3 regions of the Kitasatospora sp. NPDC004669 genome follow, and region 1 is predicted to be linked to each of the others. Evidence: riboswitches for the same ligand, from Rfam matches in the RefSeq annotation. Region 1 holds a riboswitch; each other region holds the start of a gene.
What was found. A riboswitch is a leader RNA that binds a small molecule or an ion and turns the genes downstream of it on or off. The one in region 1 is predicted to bind magnesium.

Region 1 (2,259 bases):
GTCGTCGTCCAGCACGGTGACCGCGTCGATGTCGGTGCGGTGCTCGGCCTGCGCGGCGAGTTCGGCCCGCACCTGGGCGACGGTGTGCGCGGAGCCGGCGGTGACCAGCAGGGTGGTCATCGCGCCGCCGGCGGTGCCCTCGCGATGGGTGAGCAGGGAGCGCAGCTCGGCGGCCTCGGGCTCGGGCATCCGGGCCAGCAGGGTCTCGCGCTCGCCCGGGGCGAGGTCGCGCAGGGCGTCGGCGGCCTCGTCCGGTTCCATCTCGTCGACGAGCCGGGCGGCGTGCTCCGGGGGTACCTCGCGCAGCAGGTTCTCCAGCTCGGCGGGTTCCATCTCCTCCAGCGCGTCCGCGGCGTGCTCCGGCTCCAGCCAGCCCAGCAGCTGCTGGCGCTCGTGCCGGCCGAGGTCCTCCAGGATGTCGGCGAGGTCGGCCGGGCGCAGCCGGTGCAGCGCGGAGCGGGAGGCGCGCAGCCGCACCTCGGCGGGCCCGTGGGTGGCCTGCTCGCCGAACGGGGCGACGGACTGCCAGTCCAGGACGCGTTCCGGGGTGGGGCGGATCTGCCAGCGGCGCGGGCCGAGCCGGCGCAGCAGGGTGGGCAGCGAGACGTCGACCCCGACCAGGACGGTCCGGGCGGCGAGCGGGGCCAGGTAGAGGTCGGCGGCGCGGGTGACCTGGACGCCGTCGACGTCGACGAGCTGGTGGTCCAGCACGTCGCGGGCCAGCAGCACCTCCCCGGGCCGGCGGTTGAACTCGCGAAGGTCCACGCGGGCGGTGCGCAGCCGGACCTGCCCGGTCTGGATCCGCTCGACGGCGTCGGCGGCGATGAAGGTGCGGCGGCGGCCTATTCGGATGATCAGTCCGGTGACCGGCGGGTACGGCTCCGCCCCGTAGAGGCGCGCGACCACGTCGACGACGCGGCCCACCTCCTCGCCGGCCTGGTTGGTGGCCGGGCCGCCGACCAGCCCGGCGACGGAGACCAGCGACGAACGGACGGTCCGGGAGACGGCGGTACGGCGCTCGGCGGCGACGGTGCGGTCGCGCAGCCGGGCCGTGGCGGACGTGAGCAGGGTGGTGGCAGCCATGGTGGGGACCCCCTCGCCCCGACAGGACGGGGCAGCGGGCCGCCCGGCGGCACGTCACCGCCGACCCGACCGCGGCGCCGGTTCCAGGCATGCGCCGGGGCCTCCCGCGTCAGGACGGACGGGAGGGCGGAGCGGCCGGACCGGATCGGTCAGGGAAGGAGGGAGCGCCTCGGGCGGCGGAAGGACGGCGAGGACGACATCGGGAACGGCTGACTATGGCCAGGACTTCCGTCCATCACGCCTCCTCCCGGTCTCGGCCGCGCATCGTGGTCGCGGCGGCACGGCAGGGGGAGACCGACGTCACCGCCCGTGCACCCCCACTCGTCAGAGCTTTGGCACTCCACGGCGTGTCCCTGGTCGATCCCGACGGGAAGCCACTTGGGGTCACCCCTTGAGCCGGGGAGACCTGTCCTGATCCGGAGCGTCTCTCGACGGGTGGGATCAGTGGCCTGTGTCCGTGAAGACGCCTCACCGAACGAGGTGTCTGTTCAAATCGGCCCCAGGATAGGACCTCGCGGTGCTCGCGGCGTAATCCTTGACCCGAGCTTGACCCCGGCCTGACCTGCGGGGGAGCCGCCGGGGCGCACGGCCGGGCGCGCGCAGCGGTGCTCCGGCCGACGGCCGCGGGGCCGAACTGTCCTGTGGCCGACCCCTGGTGACGCCGCGTCCGTCCGGTGCGGCGTGCGGCCGCACCGGACGACGAACCGGGTGTCGATCCCGGTCGGGAGTCCGTCCCCGAAGGTCAGCGGCGGCCGAACAGCCGGCCGAGCCAGCCGCCGGACGCCCGCTCCTTCGGTGAGCAGGCGCACCGCTGGGACTCGGGCACCCCGGCCAGCACCTGTTCGACGTGCATCCCGCACCCGGCGTAGGTCGATTTTCCGCAGGTGCGGCAGGCGACTCGACGGCACATGGCGTGCTCCCTTCCTTGGCCCCCCGGTGAATGGACTGACATGCCCCAATATACCCCCACCGGTATTTACCCTTCGGGTCTCGCCGGCGCCGACCTTTCGGGGCGTTTTCCCGGCGCGCATGAAAACCGTCCGAGGCCGTTCCGGCCCGGTGGGTGCGGGCGGGCGCCCGGCTCTCCGTCGGAGGCGGGGAACAGCAGCCGCCCGTGCGCTTTCCGTTGACGACACCCCGGCGCGGCATGTGAAATGGCACATGTCACCGATCACA
Region 2 (2,259 bases), on a different contig from region 1:
TCGCGTTCGAGCTGATGTCCGGCCAGACGACGGCGGCGGTCAGGATGAGCGACAGCATCACCAGGACGCCGACCACGGCCGAGGTGAAGGCGTTGGTCTTCGGGCCGTTGACCCACGGGCCGAGCACGGCCTTGTCGTTGCACAGCAGCAGCAGGAAGACGGTGGCGGAGGGCAGCAGCACCCCGGCCAGCACCTGGACGAACTGCGTCATCAGGCCCTGGGTGTACTCGGTGGACAGCAGCGTGATCGCGGCGGCGACCACGACCAGGCCGGCGTAGATCCCGTAGAAGCCCTTGGCGCCCTTGACGCCCCGGTGCAGCGAGTGCTTGATGCCGCACACGTCGCCGATCGCGTAGGCGGTGGACAGCGAGACCGCGAAGGCGCCGATGATCGAGGCGTCCAGCAGCGCGATGGCGAACAGCACACCCGCCAGGTGGCCGGCCTTGTCCTCGATGCCCCTGGCGACGGCGCCCGCGTCGGAGAACTGGCCGAAGCCGTCGGTGCCGGCGAACGCGGCGGCGGTCAGGCCCATCATGGCGGCGGCGCCGATGATCACGACCGCGATGCCGATGACCAGGTCGGCCTTCTCGTACTTCATGAAGCGCGGGGTGATGCGCTTGTCGATGACGTACGACTGCTGGAAGAACAGCTGCCACGGGGCCACGGTGGTGCCGACGATGGAGACGATCACCAGCATCACGGCGGCCAGCTCGCCCGAGCCGCCCGGCATGGACGGCACCACGAAGTCGTGGGCCATCTGCGAGGTCTTCGGGTGGATCAGGAAGTACACCGGCACCAGCAGCAGCGAGCCCACGCACAGCGTGATCGCCACGCGCTCGAAGCGCTGGAAGGAGCCGGTGAAGGCCGAGGCGATGATGATCGCCGCCGCCAGCACCACGGAGGCGACCTTGGGCAGGCCCAGGTAGTCGGCGGCGAGGGTGACGCCGATGAACTCGGTCACCAGGGTCAGGGCGTTCAGCAGGAACAGGTCGATGACGCTGAACGCGCCCCAGAACTTGCCGAAGCGCTCCAGGATGAGGCGGGCGTGGCCCACGCCGGTGACGGCGCCGAGCCGCAGCACCATCTCCTGGTTGACGTACAGCACGGGGATCAGCATCAGCAGGGTCCACAGCAGCTGGGTGCCGTAGTTCTGCCCGGCCTGGCTGTAGGTGGAGAAGGCGCCGGCGTCGTTGTCGCCGACCATCACGATCAGGCCGGGGCCGACGATCGCGAGCAGGGTCTTGAGTCTCGCTGACAGGCCCTGGCGTGGCGCGTCGTCATCGAGCTTGATGGTGCCGAGGGCACCCTTGATGTCGCCGACGTGGGCGTCGTCCAGCACCGCTGAACGCGGCGGCGGAACCTTGGAGTCGAGCGTGGCGTTGGTGGTCATGACGTTCCTCCCGTGAACCCCTGGCAGGTGGGGTGGTTGGGGGCGCGCAGCAGCAATTCTCCCTGCGTGCGGGCACGGCGCATCGGCGCGCGGTGGTGCGCGCCCGTTCGGGCGCGGCGAGGCCGCGTGCGTGGTCCGTGCTGATGCGGATGCGCCGTCAGATCTGCGCGCAGGGAAGATTGTTACCGCGTGCCGGAGGTGTGCGAGGGCAGGCGGGGGCAGGGGCTACTGTGGCCCGGACTACTGCAATCCACGTCTCTCGCCTCCTCCCGGTCGACGCACCCCGTGGTGCGTGTCATCGACGCGGCAAGGAGTTCGCCGGCGCGCGAAGCGACCGCCGGTTCACCCCAACTCGTCAGAGCTTTGGCACTCCACGGCGTGTCCAGCCTGTCCGGCCGGAAGCCACTTCGGATCAACCCTTAGGTCGGGAGGATCTGTCCTAACCCTGGGCGTCTCTCGACGTCGTCGGATCAGTGGCCTGTGTCCGTGAAGAAGCCTCACCGAACGAGGTGCCTTCTTCAAACCTCCAGAAGCATAGAACGCCCGGAGCCCGATACTTGCGCACTTGGTAGAATCTTTACCTTTCCGGAGGTGTGCCACCCGTCCAGGTGACGCGGGTTTGACCACCCCGCCGCCACGGAACGATTTCCCGCCGTACCCGGCAGCGGCAGCAGGTCGTGCCCATTACCCGAGGGGTGGCATGGCGACCGCAGGCTCCCAGGGGGCTCCCCGGCAGGCGAGGGCGCTGGCACTCGCCCGGCGCCCGAAACTGTGGCTCTTCCCGAGCATCCTGTGCGGCCTGGTGGCCGTGCTGCTCTCACTGCTCTACATGGGCGGCATCATCAACCCGACCGGCAATCTGCACCGGC
Region 3 (2,259 bases), on a different contig from region 1:
CACAGCAGCAGCAGGAAGACGGTGGCGGAGGGCAGCAGCACCCCGGCCAGCACCTGGACGAACTGGGTGATCAGGCCCTGGGTGTAGCCGTTGGACAGCAGGGTGATCGCGGCGGCGACCGCCACCAGGCCGGCGTACACCGCGTAGAAGCCCTTGGCGCCCTTGACCCCGCGGTGCAGCGAGTGCTTGATGCCGAAGACGTCGCCGATCGCGTAGGCGGTGGAGAGGGAGACCGCGAAGGCGCCGATGATCGAGGCGTCCAGCAGCGCGATGGCGAACAGCACGCCCGCCAGGTGGCCGGCCTTGTCCTCGATGCCCCTGGCCAGGGCGGCCGCGTCGGAGAACTGGCCGAAGCCGTCGGTGCCCGCGAAGGCCGCCGCCGTGAGGCCGATCAGCGCGGCCGCGCCGACGATGACCACGACGATCCCGATCCACAGGTCGACCTTCTCGTACTTCATGAAACGCGGGGTGATCCGCTTGTCGATGACGTACGACTGCTGGAAGAACAGCTGCCAGGGGGCGACGGTGGTGCCGACGATCGAGATGATGACCATCATGACGGCCGCGAGCTGGCCGGAGCCGCCGGGCAGGGTGGGCGTCACGAAGTCGTGGGCCATCTGCGAGGTCTTGGGGTGGACCATGAAGTAGATCGGCACCAGCAGCAACGAGCCGGCGCACAGGGTGACGGCGACACGCTCGAAGCGCTGGAAGGAGCCGGTGAAGGCCGAGGCGATGATGATCGCCGCCGCCAGGACCACCGAGGCCGCCTTCGGCAACCCCAGGTACCCGGCGGCCAGCGTGACGCCGATGAACTCGGTGACCAGGGTCAGCGCGTTCAGCAGGAACAGGTCGATGACGCTGAACGCGCCCCAGAACTTGCCGAACCGCTCCAGGATGAGGCGGGCGTGGCCGACCCCGGTGACGGCGCCCAGGCGCAGCACCATCTCCTGGTTGACGTACAGCACCGGGACCAGCATCAGCAGCGTCCACAGCAGCTGGGTGCCGTAGTTCTGCCCGGCCTGGCCGTAGGTGGAGAAGGCGCCCGCGTCGTTGTCGCCGACCATCACGATCAGGCCGGGGCCGATGATCGCCAGCAGGGTCTTGAGCCGGGCGGAGAGCCCGCTGCGGGGGGTGGTGTCGTCGAGCCGGATGGTGCCGAGCGCGCCCTTGATGTCGCCCACGTGGGCGTCGTCCAGGACGGCGGAGCGGGTGGCGGCGGAAGCGGCGGGGACCGTGGAAACCTTCGGGTCCAGCATCACGTTGGTCATGGCGGGGCCTCCCTGCCCCCTACCTTGAGGGGGCGTCAGGGGGCACGCAGCAGCGATCCTCCCTGCGGGCGCACGCCGTCGTCTCCGCACGGCGGCGCTGAGCGGCGGCGGCCGTACGGACATGACGATGCGTCAGGCTACTTGGGTCGAGGCGTGGTCGAGTGCCGCGGAGGCACGACCGAGCACCGAACGAAGCGCCGGGTGAACGCGCAGGGAAGGTTGTTACCGCGTGCCGGAGGTGTTCGAGAGCATGCGGGGGTAGGGGCAACTGTGGCCCGGACTAGGGCAGTCCATGTCTCTCGCCTCCTCCCGGCCGGGGGCGCACCGCCTGTGCGCCGCATCACGACACGGCAAGGAGCACACCGGTCGAGATGGACCGGTACACCCCAACTCGTCAGAGCTTTGGCACTCCACGGCGTGTCCAGCCTGTCCGGCCGGAAGCCACTTGGGGTCAACCCTTAAGTCGGGAAGACCTGTCCTGAACCTGGGCGTCTCTCGACGTCGTCGGGTCAGTGGCCTGTGTCCGTGAAGACGCCTCACCGAACGAGGTGCCTTTTCAAACCTCCCCAAGCATAGACCCGCCCGGCCGGCCCCTCTCACCTTTTCGGCCGATCTTCGACACCTTTGTAGAACTTTGACCAAACCCGACCGCTCCATCCTCTCGCGCTCGGCATATATAGTTCACCGACATATGCAGCTGAACAGCTCACGAGGGGGAAGTGTGTCCCACACAGATCCGACCTGGTCCGAGCCCGTCCTGAGACTGGCCGGGGTCTCCCGCGTGCACGGACGCGGCGCCGCTCAGGTGCACGCCCTGCGCGGAATCGACCTGACCGTGCACGCCGGCGAGTTCGTCGCCGTGATGGGGCCGTCCGGCTCCGGGAAGTCGACCCTGCTGACCCTGGCCGGCGGGCTGGACCTGCCCAGCGAGGGCGAGGTGCTGGTCGAGGGCGTCGCACTCGGCGGCCTCAGCCGGGGCAGGCTCGCCGAC

Region 2: another riboswitch for magnesium. It lies ahead of ABZW30_RS19545 (NRAMP family divalent metal transporter); the one in region 1 lies ahead of ABZW30_RS26425 (CBS domain-containing protein).
Region 3: another riboswitch for magnesium. It lies ahead of ABZW30_RS02830 (NRAMP family divalent metal transporter); the one in region 1 lies ahead of ABZW30_RS26425 (CBS domain-containing protein).

Annotation. Positions count from the first base shown of each region.
Region 1 is NZ_JBEXKB010000035.1:12,562-14,820, forward strand. Features, by position in the region: gene ABZW30_RS26425 (CBS domain-containing protein) at 1-1,083, opposite strand, end outside; M-box (ykoK) riboswitch at 1,392-1,570, opposite strand; gene ABZW30_RS26430 (hypothetical protein) at 1,826-1,993, opposite strand.
Region 2 is NZ_JBEXKB010000021.1:72,859-75,117, forward strand. Features, by position in the region: gene ABZW30_RS19545 (NRAMP family divalent metal transporter) at 1-1,390, opposite strand, end outside; M-box (ykoK) riboswitch at 1,730-1,906, opposite strand; gene ABZW30_RS19550 (DUF3533 domain-containing protein) at 2,091-2,259, shown strand, end outside.
Region 3 is NZ_JBEXKB010000002.1:216,171-218,429, forward strand. Features, by position in the region: gene ABZW30_RS02830 (NRAMP family divalent metal transporter) at 1-1,256, opposite strand, end outside; M-box (ykoK) riboswitch at 1,647-1,823, opposite strand; gene ABZW30_RS02835 (ABC transporter ATP-binding protein) at 1,990-2,259, shown strand, end outside.